Regions from separate parts of the Pannonibacter sp. I15F10I1 genome, predicted to be linked through region 1. Evidence: riboswitches for the same ligand, from Rfam matches in the RefSeq annotation. Region 1 holds a riboswitch; each other region holds the start of a gene.
What was found. A riboswitch is a leader RNA that binds a small molecule or an ion and turns the genes downstream of it on or off. The one in region 1 is predicted to bind cobalamin.
Positions count from the first base shown of each region.

Region 2: it holds a riboswitch for cobalamin, as region 1 does, so the genes downstream of both, IF10I1_RS15145 (energy-coupling factor ABC transporter permease) here and IF10I1_RS20010 (ABC transporter substrate-binding protein) in region 1, are expected to answer to the same signal.
Region 3: it holds a riboswitch for cobalamin, as region 1 does, so the genes downstream of both, cobU (bifunctional adenosylcobinamide kinase/adenosylcobinamide-phosphate guanylyltransferase) here and IF10I1_RS20010 (ABC transporter substrate-binding protein) in region 1, are expected to answer to the same signal.
Region 4: it holds a riboswitch for cobalamin, as region 1 does, so the genes downstream of both, IF10I1_RS01330 (DUF1636 domain-containing protein) here and IF10I1_RS20010 (ABC transporter substrate-binding protein) in region 1, are expected to answer to the same signal.

Region 1 covers NZ_FYAN01000028.1:304,113-308,280, reverse strand. The annotation lists gene dapB (4-hydroxy-tetrahydrodipicolinate reductase) at 173-976, shown strand; gene IF10I1_RS20015 (2,3-bisphosphoglycerate-dependent phosphoglycerate mutase) at 1,008-1,628, shown strand; cobalamin riboswitch at 1,750-1,996, shown strand; gene IF10I1_RS20010 (ABC transporter substrate-binding protein) at 2,246-3,271, shown strand; gene IF10I1_RS20005 (iron ABC transporter permease) at 3,271-4,168, shown strand, end outside.
Region 2 covers NZ_FYAN01000026.1:411,738-415,905, forward strand. The annotation lists gene IF10I1_RS15135 (hypothetical protein) at 1-103, opposite strand, end outside; gene IF10I1_RS15140 (hypothetical protein) at 243-1,403, opposite strand; cobalamin riboswitch at 1,674-1,896, shown strand; gene IF10I1_RS15145 (energy-coupling factor ABC transporter permease) at 1,943-2,623, shown strand; gene IF10I1_RS15150 (NHLP leader peptide family natural product precursor) at 2,678-3,019, opposite strand; gene IF10I1_RS15155 (NHLP leader peptide family natural product precursor) at 3,034-3,366, opposite strand; gene IF10I1_RS15160 (NHLP leader peptide family RiPP precursor) at 3,399-3,734, opposite strand; gene IF10I1_RS15165 (NHLP leader peptide family RiPP precursor) at 3,864-4,168, opposite strand, start outside.
Region 3 covers NZ_FYAN01000026.1:969,988-974,155, forward strand. The annotation lists gene cobN (cobaltochelatase subunit CobN) at 1-126, opposite strand, end outside; gene cobW (cobalamin biosynthesis protein CobW) at 233-1,360, opposite strand; gene cobU (bifunctional adenosylcobinamide kinase/adenosylcobinamide-phosphate guanylyltransferase) at 1,357-1,929, opposite strand; cobalamin riboswitch at 2,065-2,289, opposite strand; tRNA gene IF10I1_RS17690 (tRNA-Asn) at 2,561-2,636, shown strand; gene fhuB (Fe(3+)-hydroxamate ABC transporter permease FhuB) at 2,716-4,168, opposite strand, start outside.
Region 4 covers NZ_FYAN01000002.1:304,148-308,315, forward strand. The annotation lists gene IF10I1_RS01320 (NAD(P)-dependent oxidoreductase) at 1-794, shown strand, start outside; gene preA (NAD-dependent dihydropyrimidine dehydrogenase subunit PreA) at 823-2,133, shown strand; cobalamin riboswitch at 2,452-2,669, shown strand; gene IF10I1_RS01330 (DUF1636 domain-containing protein) at 2,704-3,156, shown strand; gene IF10I1_RS01335 (ABC transporter ATP-binding protein) at 3,153-3,920, shown strand; gene IF10I1_RS01340 (ABC transporter substrate-binding protein) at 3,932-4,168, shown strand, end outside.

The DNA.
Region 1 (4,168 bases):
GTCCCTTGCGGCCTGCGGCACCCTCGCGTCCCTCCCGCGTGTGCGGACAAGGCACCCCGGGCACGAATACACGTGGCCCGGGCACACAGCTTCACCGCCACAAACCCTTTCGCGCGCCCCTCCCGCCTGATATATCGGGCCGGAAACAAATTCAGGAACACACATGAGCCAGATGCGTCTTGTCGTCGTCGGGGCTGCCGGCCGGATGGGCCAGGCCCTTGTGCGCGCCATCACCGCCATGGAAGGCAGCGTGCTTGCTGCCGCCATCGAACGGGAAGGCTCACCGGCCCTCGGCAAAGATGCTGGCGAGCTCGCCGGTCTCGGGCCCCTCGGCGTCAGGATCACGGATGATCCGCTGACCGCCTTTGCGGCCGCCGAAGGCGTGCTGGATTTCACCGCTCCCAAGGCCAGCCTGCATTTTGCCGAACTCGCCGCCCAGGCGCGCATCGTGCATGTCATCGGCACCACCGGCTGGACGGATGAAGACCTGCCGAAGCTGGAGGCTGCCGCACGCCATGCCCGGCTCGTCAAGTCCGGCAACATGAGCCTTGGCGTCAACCTGCTGGCGGCGCTGGTGAAGAAGGCCGCTGCGGCCCTTGGCCCCGATTACGATCTGGAAATCGTCGAGATGCACCACCGCCACAAGGTGGATGCCCCCTCCGGCACTGCGCTGCTGCTGGGCGAGGCTGCAGCCGAAGGGCGCGGCATCGGCCTGGCGGAGCATTCGGTGCGGGTGCGCGACGGCCATACCGGCCCGCGTGAGGCCGGCACCATCGGCTTTGCCACCCTGCGCGGCGGCTCTGTCGTCGGCGACCACACCGTCATCCTCGCCGGTGAGGGGGAGCGGGTCGAGCTGACCCACAAGGCGGAAGACCGCCAGATCTTTGCCCGTGGTGCAGTCAGGGCGGCCCTGTGGGCGCGCGACCGCAAGCCGGGCCTCTACTCCATGGCCGACGTGCTCGGCCTCAACGACTGACAGACCTTCAGAAATTCAAGGAGATCGGTGCATGGAACGTCTCTTGGTGCTCGTCCGCCACGGCCAGAGCGAATGGAACCTCAAGAACCTCTTCACCGGCTGGAAGGACCCGGACCTGACCGAACAGGGCATCGGTGAAGCCAAGGCCGCCGGCGGCAAGCTGCGCGACATGAAGCTGAAGTTCGATGTCGCCTTCACCTCGGACCTGACCCGCGCGCAGCACACGCTGAAGCTCATCCTTGCCGAACTCGGCCAGGACGGTCTGGAGACGATCCGCGATCAGGCCCTGAACGAGCGCGACTACGGCGACATCACCGGCATGAACAAGGATGAAGCCCGCGAGAAATTCGGCGAGGAGCAGGTGCACATCTGGCGCCGCTCCTTCGACGTGCCCCCTCCGGGCGGCGAAAGCCTGAAGATGACCGCCGAGCGCGTGCTGCCCTATTACCGCGCCGAGATCCTGCCGCGCGTCATGGAAGGCACCCGCGTCATCGTTGCCGCCCACGGCAACTCCCTGCGCGCACTGATCATGGAACTGGAAAAGCTGACGCCGGAACAGATCCTCAAGCGTGAACTGGGCACCGGCGCACCGGTCGTCTACCGTCTGGATGAAGACGGCCAGGTGGTCAGCGTCGAGGATCTGGCAGACTGATCCTCAGAGCGGCGCCGGCCACTGGCCTGCCGCAGAGCACATCCGGAAAGGCGCTCCCGCAAGGGGCGCCTTTTTTGTTGGCACCGCCGCACAGCTGCAGCTTGACGGTTCGCCTTCCGGAAAATACTACTTCTGCGACGGTTTCTGGCAGTGAGAGCTGCCGGGATTAAAAGGGAACACGGTACGGACGACCCAATCAGGGGCCAAATCCGTGGCTGCCCCCGCAACTGTAAGCAGATGCCGGTCATTCTTGCGGCGCTTCCTTCGAGGCGCCGGGTCACTGCGCCAGTCCTCAACTGGTGCGGGAAGGCAAATGACCAGCCTGAAATCTGTGAGCCAGGAGACCTGCCGTCATGTGAAATCCAGATGCTTGAGCGGGGATGCTCAAGGAGGATCAAAATGACGGTATTTCTGCCTCAGGCCTTCGAGCCTGCAAGACGTTTTGCTGCCCTTTCCTCCGGGGGGCATGCGCTTCCCTGCCTTCCCGGTCCTGCGCTGGCTCCAGCCGCTTCAGCGGACTGCTGTCTGGTCCGCGCGGAGCTTGAGCATTTCAAGGCGTGATGCAACCGCATTGCGGCGCCTTGACATGACATCTGCCCAAAGGAAGGAAACCTCCCGTGCTTCTGCGCAATTTTGCTGCCGCCGCAGGCCTTGCTGCCTGCGCATCTTTCGCCCTGTCTGGTGCCGCTCACGCCGGAAAGACCCAGTATCCGCTGACGCTGGAGAACTGCGGCAAGGAACTGACCTTCACCAGGGCACCGGAGCGGACCGTCTCCGTGGGCCAGAGCACCACCGAGATTCTCTATCTGCTGGGACAGGCGGACAAGATCACCGGGACAGCCCTTTGGATCGGCCCCGTTATTGAGGGCTATGAGGAGGTCAACGCCACGGTGCCGCGCCTTGCAGACAATGCGCCCAGCTTTGAAAGTGTGACGGGGGCCCGGCCGGAGCTGGTGACCACCCAGTTTCAGTGGCAGATCGGCCCGCAGGGCGTCGTTGCCACTGTGGAACAGTTCGAGGAACTGGGGATCGCCGTCTACACCTCTCCGGCCGACTGCACCGGCAAGGACAATTCTGCCGGGGATGACGGGCTGCGCAAGGCCAGCTTCTCCATGGACCTGATCTACCGGGAGATCGACGACCTCGCCCGCATCTTCGATGTCGAGGACAGGGGCGCTGCCCTGATCGCAGAGCTGAAGGAGCGGGAGGAGGCCGCACGCCGGAAGATCGGGGCCGTCAACGGCGAAGTCTCGGCCGTCTTCTGGTTCTCGAGTGCCGATCTGGCAATCGACCCTTACGTGGCGGGTCAGAAGGGCGCACCCGGCTACATGACCGCGAGCCTTGGCCTGAAGAATGTGATCGAGAGCGACGAAGAGTGGCCGACCGTAGGCTGGGAGACGATTGCCCGGTCCAACCCCACGGTGATCGTCGCCGGCAAGATGGACCGCCGCCGGTTCCCCGCCGATGACGTGGAGCTGAAGCAGAAGTTCCTCAAGGAGGATCCGGTCACCAGTCTGATGCCTGCGGTCAAGGAAGGCCGAATCATCGTCATGGATGCACAGGCCATGAACCCGACGATCCGCACCATCGAAGGCATGGAAGTGCTGGCCGATGCGCTGGCCGGTTTCGGTCTCGCCAAGTGATGACGCTTCCTTTCCACGCAGGAAAATGGGGAGGCGGTGCGCTTGGCACCGTCTCTCTCATTGCAGCTCTTGCCGCCGGGGCTGCCATTGGCGAGACCTCCATCCCGGTTGATACCGTCTTCCAGACGGCCGCCAACCGGCTCTGGGCAGCCGGTTATGTCCTTGACCCGATCGACGAAGGGGTGATCTGGAACTACCGGGTTGCCCGTGCCGTTGCTGCTGCGGCCTGCGGCGCATCTCTGGCCTTGTGCGGGGCAATCCTCCAGTCGCTGCTGCGCAATGCCCTGGCCGACCCCTATATCCTGGGCATCTCGGCGGGAGCCTCCACTGGCGCGGTCAGTGTTGCCATTCTCGGGCTCGGGGGCGGGCTGCTGTCCCTTCCCCTCGGGGCCTTTGCCGGTGCGCTCACGGCCTTCGGCCTGGTCAGCCTGCTGGCCGTCCTCGCCGGACGCAGCAGTGCCGCCGTGATTCTGGCGGGTATCGCCTGTTCGCAGCTTTTCAACGCGGTCACTTCCTTCATCGTCACCAAGTCGGCGACGGCCGATCAGGCACGCGGCATCATGTTCTGGCTGCTCGGCAATCTGTCGGGCGTGCGCTGGCCGGATGCCGGGCTGGCCGTACCGGTGGCCCTGGCCGGTTTCCTCGTCTGCCTGCTGCATGCAAGGCATCTGGACGCCTTTGCCTTCGGAACCAACGCCGCCGCATCTGCCGGGGTTCCGGTGCGCCGGGTTTATATGATCCTGATCGCCACGGCGGCCATCATGACCGCCGTCATGGTCAGCATAGCCGGGTCGATCGGCTTCGTCGGACTGGTCATTCCCCATGCCGCCCGGCTGCTGGTTGGCGTCCGGCATGGGCTGCTGCTGCCGGTTTCAGCTTGGCTCGGTGCGGTGTTCA
Region 2 (4,168 bases), on a different contig from region 1:
GCACGCTGGCCTGGTTGGCAAAAGCGTGCGAGGGCAGCGACATGACCAGCACCACCGTGGCGGTGCGGGCGCTGAAGCGGGTGAAGATCGGGTTCGGCAACAAGGCTTGGCCTCCTTTTGTGAAAATGCAAAGCGCGGCAGTTCAGTCAAACCGCCGCGCTGGCTGGTTCTGAATTCAGGCGTCCGGTCTATGGTTCCGTTGATGGGGGACCATCGCCGGATGCGGGACCGTCAAACGGCGCTTATTTCTTGTTGGCCGTTACGTCGATCCCGAGGATCTGCGGCAGGCCCTGCGGCGCCATGACGGCCGTTCCGAAGATCTGCGCGATGGAGACCGGTGCAGACGGCTTGGCATCAGCCTGCAGCGACACCGGGTTGTCCAGGAACTCGGCAGCGGCGGTTGCTACCTTGGCCTGGAACTCCGGGTTTTGGAGCAGGGCAAGCATCATCGGCAGGCCGGTCTTGAGCTGGCTTACGACTGCGGCGCGGTCCGAACCGGCGGTCTTGGCCTGCTGGTCCAGCAGACGGTCGACGATGGAGCCGTTGTCGAAGCGCAGGCGCATGGAATTGACCGTCAGCCCCTGGAGAATGGCCATGGCTTCTTCGCTGTTGTCCTTTGCGGCAGACAGTTTTTCGGCCACTTCCTTGGTGAAACCGCCGATCTGGACTGCGAGGGAAACACCGCCCATGTCGGCGGCGGTGATGTCCAGCTTCTGCAGGTCCAGAACCCCGGTCACGGGATCCCACTTGAAGTCGGTCGAAAGGTCAGCGGTGACGGTCTCGTAACCCAGATCGGTCAGCTGCTTTGCCGAGGAGGCATCCATTTCCGATACGGCCATGGTCAGGCCGGAAAGGGTCAGTTCGCCCGAGGTCGGCAGGTTGTCTTCGCGGCTGTTGATGGCGGCATAGGCCGATTCCAGGCGCGCCTTGGTGCTGTCGCCTTCCGTAATCTCGATGCCTTCGGCCTCGATGCTCTTGTAATCGGCCACATCCTCGAAGGACTTGGAGCCGTCGGCCGGGGGCAGGACCACCTCGCTGGCGACGAAAGAGGCCACCGAAACGGCCGTGCCCGTCTTGTCTTCCAGATAGGCTTCCTCGAAGGCGAGGCCGTCCAGCGTCATGGTGCCGTCAGCCTGCACCACACCGTTGGTCAGCGTGATGATGCCGATGGAGCCCGTGCCGTCATCCGGCGTCTTGCCTTCGAGGGCGACGTCTTCAATGGTGACCTCGCTGCCATCCTCAGAGACGCCGCCGACCGACAGAACCTTGACTTCCCCGGCTTCAAGACGGGTCAGGAAGGCGTCGGCAATGTCATTGCCGGTCGCTTCGAAGGCCAGTGCGCCGTGGGCCAGCACCAGGGTCATGACAGAAGCGCTGACACCGCGCATCAGAAAGGATCGCATTTGAAGCTCCAGATTGAGAACTGAAATCTAAACCGCCGGAACCATGTCCCAACCTTGCCATCCGGGTCCGTGACTTGCGTCACACACAGGTCTTTGGCCGGAACATGACCGTCCGTAAGGCAGGTTAAACTACTCCGGCATAACGGCTTTGTGAAATGATCTGTCAAAGGGGGCGATTTCACGGCGCTTTGCCGCGGCAGGCTCATACTTTTTACCGGTGTGTGGAGGCCTTGCGCGCCTGCACAAATGCTTTGGCATTGTTTCCGCGTGAGCTAGAGTGCCGCTGATGGGTTGCACAGACGAGGTCTGCTGCGGCAAAAATCAGGGAACGGGGTGAAGGGCTTGCACATGAGGCAAGGCCTGATTCCCCGGCTGCCCCCGCAACTGTAAACGGCGAGCGACGCCCCGATGCCACTGGCCCCAAAAGGCTGGGAAGGCAGGCGAAGCAGTGAACCGTGAGCCAGGATACCTGTCCATCACATGACCGGGCGCAAAGCCCCACCCAGTCCCATGCGCGGCGGGCGCAGAAAGGAACGAGCATGCATATCGAAGAAGGCGTCGTTGAAGGCGCGAAGATCATCCTGAGCTATGGCACGGCGGCAGCGGCTTTCGGGCTTGCGGCAAAACTCGCCGTTGACGACCTGCGGACCAATGGCGGCGCCATTCCGCTTCTCCTGCGCAGCATCATGACGACTGCGCTTGTGTTCTGCTTCTTCGAGGTGCTGCCGCATCACCCCGTGGGCGTGTCGGAGGTGCATCTGATTCTCGGCTCGACCCTGCTGCTGCTGTTCGGGGCAGGGGCGGCCGCCATCGGTCTTGCGGCCGGGTTGCTGATCCAGGGGCTGTTCTTTGCGCCCTTCGACCTGCCGCAATACGGCATGAATGTCACCACGCTGCTGGTGCCGCTCTTTGGCATCAGCCTGCTGGCAAAGCGAATCATTGCGCCGTCGACGCCTTATGTGGACCTGAAATATTCGCAGGCGCTGGCGCTTTCCACCGCCTATCAGGGCGGCATCGTCGCCTGGGTGGCCTTCTGGGCCATCTATGGCCATGGCTTCTCTGCGGAGAACCTGGCGGACGTAGCCAGCTTCGGTGCGGCCTACATGACCGTGATCATTCTGGAGCCGCTGGTGGATCTTGGCGTGCTGGCCGGTGCAAAAGCCTTGAAGCAGCTGAGCCGCAGCCCGCTGTTCAATTCAAGGCTTCATGTAGCGGGCTGAACCTTTGACATGAAAGGAGGCCGGGCTGTCCCGGCCTCCATGCAGATGATCTGGTCAAAAAGGATCGATGCCGATGCGGCCCAGCTTGTCCTGGGTCCAGCCGTCGCCTTTGCAGCCCTTGTAGGCGCCGCCGGAAGCGTAATCGAGCAGCTCGTCCGGGAGTTCATCCGCTTCGATGCGGCGCGGCAGAACCAGCACGACCTCTCCTGCGGTTTCTTCCAGAACGCGGATTGCAAGGCTGGGCACCGGATCCGTGCCGAGCAGATCCAAGAGCGCTGCGTGCGGATCGCTCAGAAGCGCAGCGCGGAAGGCTGTGTCTGATTGTGCCTTGGCTCGAAGTTCGGCCTCCAGCAGGGCGCGGGCTTTCTCGAATGGATAGGCGATGATTTCGCTCATGGTCTTCTCCTTGATTACCAGAGGCCGCGGCCTTCGATCGGCTTGAAGAAGCCGATATCCCGCAGGCATTTGTCGAGGCTGCCACCGGAGGCATAATCGAGCAGTTCATCCGGCAGCTCGTCTTCGGCGATGGAACGCGGCAGCACGAGAAGCACTTCGCCGGCCTGTTCCTCGACGACGCTGATCTTCATCGAGGGGATCGGATCATTGCCGAACATCTCGCGGATGGCGGCATGCGGGTTGCTCTTCAGCAGCTCGCGGAAGGCCGTGTCGGAGGTTGCCCTGGCAACGAGCGCAGCCTCAATGTGGGCACGGGCGCCGGCAACGGCTTCGATCATGGACGTCATCTGAATATCCTTTCTGATCAAGTGATGAGTGGTTACTTCTTCTTGTCGAACCGGCCGAAGAGCCAGTCGTTCTTGAACTGGTTCCAGCATTCCTGCGCATTGCCGCCAGCGGCATAGTCGAGGATTTCGTCCGGCAGTTCGTCCTGGGCGATCGCACGGGGCAGGACGAGGGTGACCTCGCCGGCCTGTTCTTCCACAACGGTGATCTTCAGCGACGGGATCGGATCATTGCCCAGCAGCTCGCGAATGGCGGCGTGCGGGTTGCTCGTCAGCAGCGCGCGGAAGGCTGCGTCAGACGTGGCCTTTTCGATCAGCGCAGCCTCGATGTGGGCGCGGGCGGCTGCCATGGTATCTGTCATGTGCGGCATGGTGTCTTTCCTTGCAGGGCGTGAGTTCAGGGCTGCAGGGCCGGTTTGCGTGCGCAATGCCTCAGGCGTTCCCCCGGCAGTTTCTGCTGCAGGTGGCCCTCGCCGGATTCTTGCCTTGCTGTTTCTGGACTAGGTGAAGCGCGCGATCATAGGCTCTGTCCGTCCGAGGAGGCATTGCTTGCCGTCGCCGCCAGAGGCGTAGTCAAGCAGCTCGTCCGGCAACTCGTCCTGCGCAATCGCCCGGGGCAGAACGAGCGTGATTTCGCCTGGCTGCTCTTCAATCACGGTGATCTTCAGCGAGGGGAGCGTGTCAACGCCCAGCAGCTTGCGGAGAGCGGCGTGAGGATTGCTTGTCAGCAGAGCGCGGAAGGTTGCGTCAGAGGCCGCTTTTTCGATGAGCACTGACTCGATGTGGGCGCGTACCGATGCCATGG
Region 3 (4,168 bases), on a different contig from region 1:
GGCGGCGAAAGCCGATAGTTCCGTATCGGCTGCCGACAGGAACACCAGATCGGCCGGGTCCTGCGCGAGGTCCACGGCATCGCCGCCGTCATCAATTCGCCGGGTTTGACTTGCGAGGATATGCATCTGGCACGCCTTCAATAGGCTCAGACTGGGTGTGCCTGTCCCCGCGTCCCGCCCCTTGCGCATGATGCGTCAGGAGCGGGGCGGCGGGGGTCCACACCGCGAAGGATCAGGCCGCGCGGCCTGCCTGCAGGGAAGCGAGTGCGTCCGTGACGGCGGCGAGATCCAGCCCCTTCAGACCGATCACCACCAGCTTGCCGGGCGCCTTGGCACCTGCCGCGAACCAGGCCTCGACACGCGGGCCAACCGCCTGCACCAGCGCAGGCGCGGCCTTGCCGGAGACCGTCACCGCGCCCTTGATGCGCAGCACGCCCTTCAGCGCCATGGCCTGCTGCACCACCGCCTCAACGTCCTTCAGCGAGGCAAACTCGGGCGCTGCGACCACGTGGCTCTCGAAATCATCGTGGTGGTGATCATGATCATCATGGTCATGGTCATGGTCATGGTCATGGTCATCATCGTGGTCGTGGTCATCATCGTCATGATGATGGTGGTGATGATGCGCACGGCGGGCGGCCAGATCATCCTCGGCCGCAGAGGAGCGGCCCAGCAGTACGTCGATGGGCAGCGAGCCCTTTTCAGCGGCGATGATCTCCACCCCGGCGCGCACATCTTCGGCGATATGCTCACGGATATGCTCCAGTGCGTGATCATCCACCAGATCGGCCTTGTTCAGCACCACCAGATCGGCGCAGGCGAGCTGATCGTGGAAGAGTTCCTCCACCGGATTGTCATGATCCAGCGTTTCGTCGGCAGCGCGCTGCGCGGCAAGGGCTTCCTCATCCAGCACGATGCGCCCTTCGGCGAGAGCTGCCGCATCCAGCACGGTGACGACACCATCCACCGTCACCCGCGTCTTCACGCTGGGCCAGGTGAAGGCCCGCACCAGCGGCTGGGGCAGCGCGAGGCCCGAGGTCTCGATGACGATGTGATCCGGCGGCGTTTCGCGGGCCAGCAGCATTTCCATCGCCGGGAGGAAATCATCGGCCACGGTGCAGCAGATGCAGCCGTTGGTCAGCTCCACCACATCATCGGCAGAGCAGGACGGATCGGCACAGCCATCCAGCAGCGAGCCGTCAAAACCCATATCGCCGAACTCGTTGACGATCAGCGCAATGCGCCGCCCGCCCGCGTTGGTCAGGAGATTGCGGATGAGCGTCGTCTTGCCCGCGCCCAGAAAGCCGGTGACGATGGTGGCCGGGATCTTGGCCACGGCTGGGGTCTGAAAATCGGTCATAGGGAGATATCCGGTTGGGAGGAAGGCTTGAGCACGAGCGGCAGACCGGCGGCCACGAAGACCACCCGGGTGCAGACGGCAGCAAGCTCCTGATTGAGACGGCCCTGCGCATCGCGGAACTGACGCGCCATGGCGTTGTCCGGCACGATGCCGAGGCCCACTTCATTCGAAACGAAAACAACAGGCGCAGGCAGATTGGGCACAAGCGCGCAAAGCGCCTGCGTGGCGGCAGCAAGGTCTACCCCGGCCATCATCAGATTGGTCAGCCAGAGCGTCAGGCAATCAACCAGCACCGCCCGTCCGGGCAAGGCTTCGCGCCGGAGCACGTCCGTCAGATCCAATCCGACGCCGCCCTTGTCCTCGATGGTGCGCCACTCTACCCCGCGCCGGGCGCGGTGCAGGCCGATGCGGCCTTCCATCTCCCCGTCCCATGCGGCGGAGGTCGCCACATAGACAGGCTCAAGCCCGCTTCCGAGGATCAGCTGCTCTGCATATCTGCTCTTGCCGGAGCGTGCGCCCCCCGTCACCAGAACGGAAGATGCGGCCCCCTGCCCTTCAGCCTGCGCCATGGGTCAGCCGCAGGCTTGCGGCATGGCAGCGTCGGGCTCTCTTGCGGACGCGCGGGCGCGATCCGCCCTGCCATCCGCCCAGTCTGGGGGAGTAGAAATCATGTCAGGTCCTCCGGTCCGCCCACCCGGCGGCCTTGGGGTTGCACCACATCAGGCCGGTCTCCTGGCTCGCGGGTCTTCACCTTGCCGCGCCTTCCCGCAAGGGCTGGCCTTGCAGTGGCATGAGGCGGCAAGATTCTCCGCTGACAGTTGCGGGGGCAGCTGCGGCTTTGGAGCCCCGGATTGAGTCGCTCCGCACCGCATTCCCGTTTCATCCCCTTGGGCTTGGCCCGCCGGGGAACCTGATCCTCTCCTTGTAACGGCTTGACGCCAGCGCAGCAAGGACGCCCTTTGGGCACCTCTGCGGCGCAATCGCCGCCCCCGCATCCCGGGCAATGGGTTCAAGCACCGGCACGGATGGGTTATCCACTGGCCCAAGCCGTTGAAAGACCGCAGATTTCCGCCAAAGCCGCCCCTGTGGAAAACTTTCTTGAAGAAAGGGCTTGGCAAATGCTCAAGGCCTTTGTTATACGCCTCTCACCGACGGCGGCGCACACAGCCGCCACCGCAAAGGGCACTGCCCTTCTGGTGATCCGCGATAGCTCAGTTGGTAGAGCGTTCGACTGTTAATCGAATGGTCGCAGGTTCGAGTCCTGCTCGCGGAGCCAACCTTTTCTCTTCCCTGGATAAAATCCAAAGCTTGCCAGCAACGGCAAGGCTTTTTGCGTTTGTGCGGTAGACTGCGCCTCACGCGGGCTTGCGGTAGAGCAGCCAGAGGAAATACGGCCCGCCGATGAAGGAGGCGAGGATGCCGGCGGGGATCTCGTAAGGAAAATCGAGCGTGCGGCCCAGCCAGTCGGCGCTGACCATCAGCGCTGCGCCGATCGCTGCAGCACAGACGATCCGCAGCAGCGCACGCCCCGGCGCCACAGAGGCCGCAATATGGGGCGCGATCAGGCCGATGAAGCTCAACGGGCCGGTGATCAGCGTTGCGGCGGCCGTCAGCAGGGCCGAGAACGCCAGAAGCGCGGTGCGCGAGCGGCGGGGCGAAAGGCCCAGCGCCCGGGCTGTGGTGTCGCCCAGCGGCAGAATGTCGAGCCAACGCCCCATCAGCGGCAGCACCAGCAGCACAACGAGCAGGATGCCGGAAGCGGCAAGGGCCGTCAGTCCGGCGGCGCGGTAGGTCGGCCCCATGGACCAGGCCAGCACGAAGACCGCACGCGGATCACCGCTGGCCAGAATGAAGGATATGAGCGCGGCGGCAAACGTGCCGATGGCAACACCGGCCAGCAGCACCGGCCCCGGTGCGTGGCCGGACTTGCGGGTGATGGCCAGTACGAAGAGGAAGGCAAGCACCGCCCCGCCCGCTCCGCCCCCCAGCAGCAGGAGCGGCGAGAAGGAACCGGTCAAAAGCAGCGCCCCGGTGATGCCGAGCCCCGCCCCGGAACTGACGCCCAGCCCCTCGGGACTGGCGAGCGGATTGCCGGTCATCGCCTGAATGAGACCTCCGGCCAGCGCCAGCATCGCCCCGGCAGCGGCTGCGGCCAGCACCCGCGGCCAGCGCCCTTCAACTAGTTCTCCGGCGGAGAGGCCGCCGGGATGCAGCTGGCTGGTGAGGGAAAAGACCGTGAGCGCGGCAAGACAGGCCAGAGCCAGCAGCAGGACGAGGCGCTGACGGCTGGCGGCCAGAACGGATGGCGCCGGCATGTGTGAACCGCCGATGCGCGTGCTCGCAGGCATGCGGCGCAGCAGCACCAGCAGCAGCACGGCTCCGGCCATGGCGGTGGCTGTTCCCGTGGGCACTTCGGCAATCATGCCGGACAGCGCCAGGACGATGCTGTCGGCAAGCAGCAGCAGCGCCGCGCCGATGATGGGCGCAGAGACAAAACGCCCGGCAAAACTCCGGGCACCGGCCAGCGTTGCCAGATGCGGCGCGGCAAGGCCGACGAAGGCAATCACCCCCACGCGCACCACCACCAGCGCGGAAAGACAGCAGGCCAGCGACAGGGCAACAAGCCGGATCGTGCGGATGGAGAGGCCCAGGCTGCGGGCGCTGGCATCATCGAGCCCGGCAACCGTCAGCGGCCTGAGCAACAGTGCCAGCAGCGGCACGCAGACCGCAAGCCTGACGGACAGGGCCGAGGCATCGGAAAAATCATTCTGCACCAGCGAGCCGCTGGCCCAGATGAAGACCGAGCGC
Region 4 (4,168 bases), on a different contig from region 1:
ACAAGTCCGTCGATGACTTTGCCGCGCGCGAGGTGGATTTCATCCTCTCCATCGGCGGCATCACCGTGGAGCATGGCAAGGTGCTGGGCGAAGACCTCTCCCTTTCCGCCCTGACGAAGGACTTCGACGCGGTGTTCCTCGGCATCGGCCTTGCCGGCGTCAATGGCCTGTCCGTTCCCGGCGAGGAGCTGGAGGGCGTGGTGGATGCGGTTGCCTATATCGCGGAGCTGCGGCAGGCGGAGGATCTTTCCACCCTGCCCGTCGGCCGGCGCGTGGTGGTGATCGGCGGCGGCATGACGGCGGTGGACATTGCCGTGCAGAGCAAGCTGCTGGGCGCCGAGGAGGTGACCATCGCCTACCGGCGCGGCAAGGAGCACATGAACGCCAGCCCCTATGAGCAGGACCTCGCCCAGACCAATGGCGTGCGCATCCTGCACTGGGCAGCCCCCAGGGCAATGCACGGGGAAAACGGCAAGCTGACCGGCATCGAGCTGGAACGCACCCGGCTCGACAACACGGGCAAGCTGATGATGACCGGCGAGACCTTCCGCCTTGACGCAGACATGGTGTTCAAGGCCGTGGGCCAGAAGCTCAACCCGTCCGGGCTGAACGGTTCGGCGGCGGCGCTGACCCTCGACAAGGGCCGCATCGTCACGGACGCCACCCGTGCAACCACCATGGCCAAAGTCTGGGCCGGCGGCGACTGCATCGCCGGCGGGGAAGACCTGACCGTGGCCGCCGTCGAGGACGGCAAGGTTGCCGCAGAAGCCATCCATCAGGCGCTCAGCGCCTGAGCCAGCCGTTCTTTCCGGAGATCCCGTCATGGTTGATCTGAGATCTGATTTCGTCGGCATCAAGTCGCCCAACCCGTTCTGGCTCGCCTCCGCGCCGCCAACGGACAAGGAATACAACGTGGTGCGCGCCTACAAGGCGGGCTGGGGCGGCGTCGTGTGGAAGACGCTGGGCGAGGACCCGAATGTGGTCAACGTCAATGGTCCGCGTTATGGCGCCATTCACGGCAAGGACCGCCAGCTCATCGGCCTCAACAACATCGAGCTGATCACCGACCGGCCGCTTGAGGTGAACCTGCAGGAAATCAAGCGCGTCAAGCGCGACTGGAAGGACCGCGCCCTTGTCGTGTCCCTGATGGTGCCCTGCGAGGAGCCCAACTGGGCCGCGATCCTCAAGCGCGTGGAAGAGACCGAGGCCGATGGCGTGGAGCTGAACTTCGGCTGCCCGCATGGCATGAGCGAGCGCGGCATGGGCTCGGCCGTGGGCCAGGTGCCGGAATATATCGAGATGGTCACCCGCTGGGCCAAGAAGCACACCCGCATGCCGGTGATCGTCAAGCTGACGCCCAACATCACCGATGTGCGCAAGCCCGCGCAGGCCGCCAAGCGCGGCGGTGCGGATGCGGTGTCGCTGATCAACACCATCAACTCCATCGTGGGTGTCGATCTCGACCGCATGGCACCAACGCCGACCATTGACGGCAAGGGCTCCCACGGGGGCTATTGCGGCCCGGCGGTGAAGCCGATTGCCCTCAACATGGTGGCGGAAATCGCCCGCGATCCGGAAACCTACGGCCTGCCCATTTCCGGCATCGGCGGCGTCACCACCTGGCGCGATGCGGCGGAGTTCATCGCGCTGGGTGCCGGCAACGTGCAGGTCTGTACCGCCGCCATGACCTATGGCTTCAAGATCGTCGAGGAGATGATCGAGGGGCTGAAGGACTGGATGGGCGAGGCCGGCTACGAGCGGATTTCGGACTTCTCCGGCCGCGCGGTGCCCAATGTCACCGACTGGCGCTACCTCAACCTCAACTACATCGCCAAGGCGAAGATCGACGAGGACCTCTGCATCAAGTGCGGCCGCTGCCACATCGCCTGCGAGGACACCTCGCATCAGGCGATCACCAGCATGGTCGACGGGGTGCGCAAGTTCGAGGTGATCGACGAGGAATGCGTCGGCTGCAATCTCTGCGTCTCGGTCTGCCCGGTGGAAAATTGCATCACCATGGAACCAATGGCCACCGGAACCGTTGATCCACGGACGGGACGTTCCGTCTCTGGGGACTATGCCAACTGGACGACACATCCGAACAACCCCAGCGCCCGCATCGCCGCCGAGTGACGAAGCCCCCGGAGAGCTTTGCTCAACGGAAATTGTTCGAACACTGCGGCGCCTGAGCGTTCCAAGTCTTGATGCGTCAGCATCTTAAGACTTGGCGTAAAGGCACAGCCTTTTGGCGGCATCCCTGCCCCCGGGATACCGTCCACCCCAGCTCGATGAGAGGCGACTCCCCCGGCTGCCGGCATAGGCAGCCGGGGATTTTTTTATCCAGTCGCAGCTCTCATGTTGTAATGTTATCTTATTACATATATCACTGCCGCCGTATGAAGACCCATCCTGAATTTATGACGATGGAGCTTGACAGGAAGGACGGCGGCTTTGATCATCTGCGGCGATGGTTCCCGGCTGGCAAAGCCTTGGCCGGGTGAAAAGGGAACACGGTACGGTGTAGCCAACAGGCGCCAAGTCCGTGACTGCCCCCGCAACTGTAGGCGGCGAGCGACCCCGGGTGATCCACTGTTCCTGCGAGGAACGGGAAGGACCGGGCAAGCGGCGACCCGCAAGTCAGGAGACCTGCCATCACAGCAGACCTCAAACCGCCGGGCGGGGTGTCCCGGAAGGAGCATAGCCATGACCATTCAGGGACCGGCCTTGGCCGGAACACCTGTGCCTGCGCCCGTGCAGGCCATTCCCCAGACGGAAGGAACCTCCCCTTCCCATCATCTCACCATCTGCGTCACCTGCCGTGACACGCAAACCGGCGAGCGGCCCGGCCAGAACCTTGGCACCGCCCTTGCCGGTGCGCTGCAGCAGGACACGCATTGGTCCGTCTCCGGCGTTGAATGCATGGCCGCCTGTGGCCAGCCCTGCGCTGTCGCGCTGACGTCGCCGGGCAAGACCGGCTGGCTGTTCGGCAATCTGACGCTGGACGACGTGCCGGATATCACCGCTTTCGCCCGCCAGTATCACGGCCTTGCCGATGGCTGGTGCAAGGCCTCAGAACGTCCGGGCCGGATGGCGAAGACGGCGCTGGCCCGCATTCCCGCGCCCGGCCGCACAACCGCCTTCGGGCCCGGCACGTGAGCGCGCCATTCTTTGAAGCGGACAATCTCGGCTGGGGGCCGCGCGGGAATCTGGCGCTCCTCTCCGGGATCAGCTTCACCGTCAATCAGGGTGAGATGCTGGCCATTTGCGGTGCCAATGGTGCGGGCAAGTCGTCGCTGCTGCGGCTGCTGTACCGCTTCCACAAACCGCAGACCGGCGATGTGCGGCTGGAAGGCACGAGCCTTTGGGCCATGTCGAGCCGTGACACGGCCCGCCGCATTGCCGTGGTGCTGCAGGAGCAGCCGACGGACTTTGCCCTCACCGTGCGCCAGATCGTCAGCCTCGGCCGCCTGCCGCATCAGCGCGGACTTGCGGCAGCCGGAGCGCGTGACGGCGAGGTGGTGGAGCATGCCCTGGCCCGGCTGCATCTAACGGCGCTGAGCGGGCGCTCCTTCGGCACCCTGTCCGGCGGCGAACGCCAGCGGGTGCTGGTGGCCCGTGCGCTGGCGCAGGAACCGCGCCTGCTCATTCTTGATGAGCCGACGAACCATCTCGACATCCGCCACCAGCTGGAGCTGATGGCGCTTTTACGCGGCCTGCCGCTGACGGTGATCACCACCCTGCACGACCTGACGCTGGCCGCAGAACATGCCGACCGGGTGCTGCTGCTCGCCAATGGCACCGTGCTGACCATGGGCACGCCGGAAGAGGCGCTGACCGAAAACACGATCGCCGGGGCTTTCTCTGTCCGATCGCGGATCGACACCTCCGGCTCCTCCCCCCGTTTTTCCTTTCACTTGTGAGATCTGAAAACATGCGTATAGCCCTTGCTCTCGCCGCCCTTCTGGCCACAACCGCCAGCGCCCTCGCCTATCCGGTGACGGTGAAAAGCTGCAACCGCGATGTCACCTTTGACGCCGCCCCCACACGCGCCGTCTCCAATGACGTGAACCTCACCGAAATGATGCTGGTGCTGGGCCTGACGGACCACATGGCCGGCTACACCGGCGTGTCCGGCTGGAAGACGCTGGACCCGGAAATGCGCGAAGGC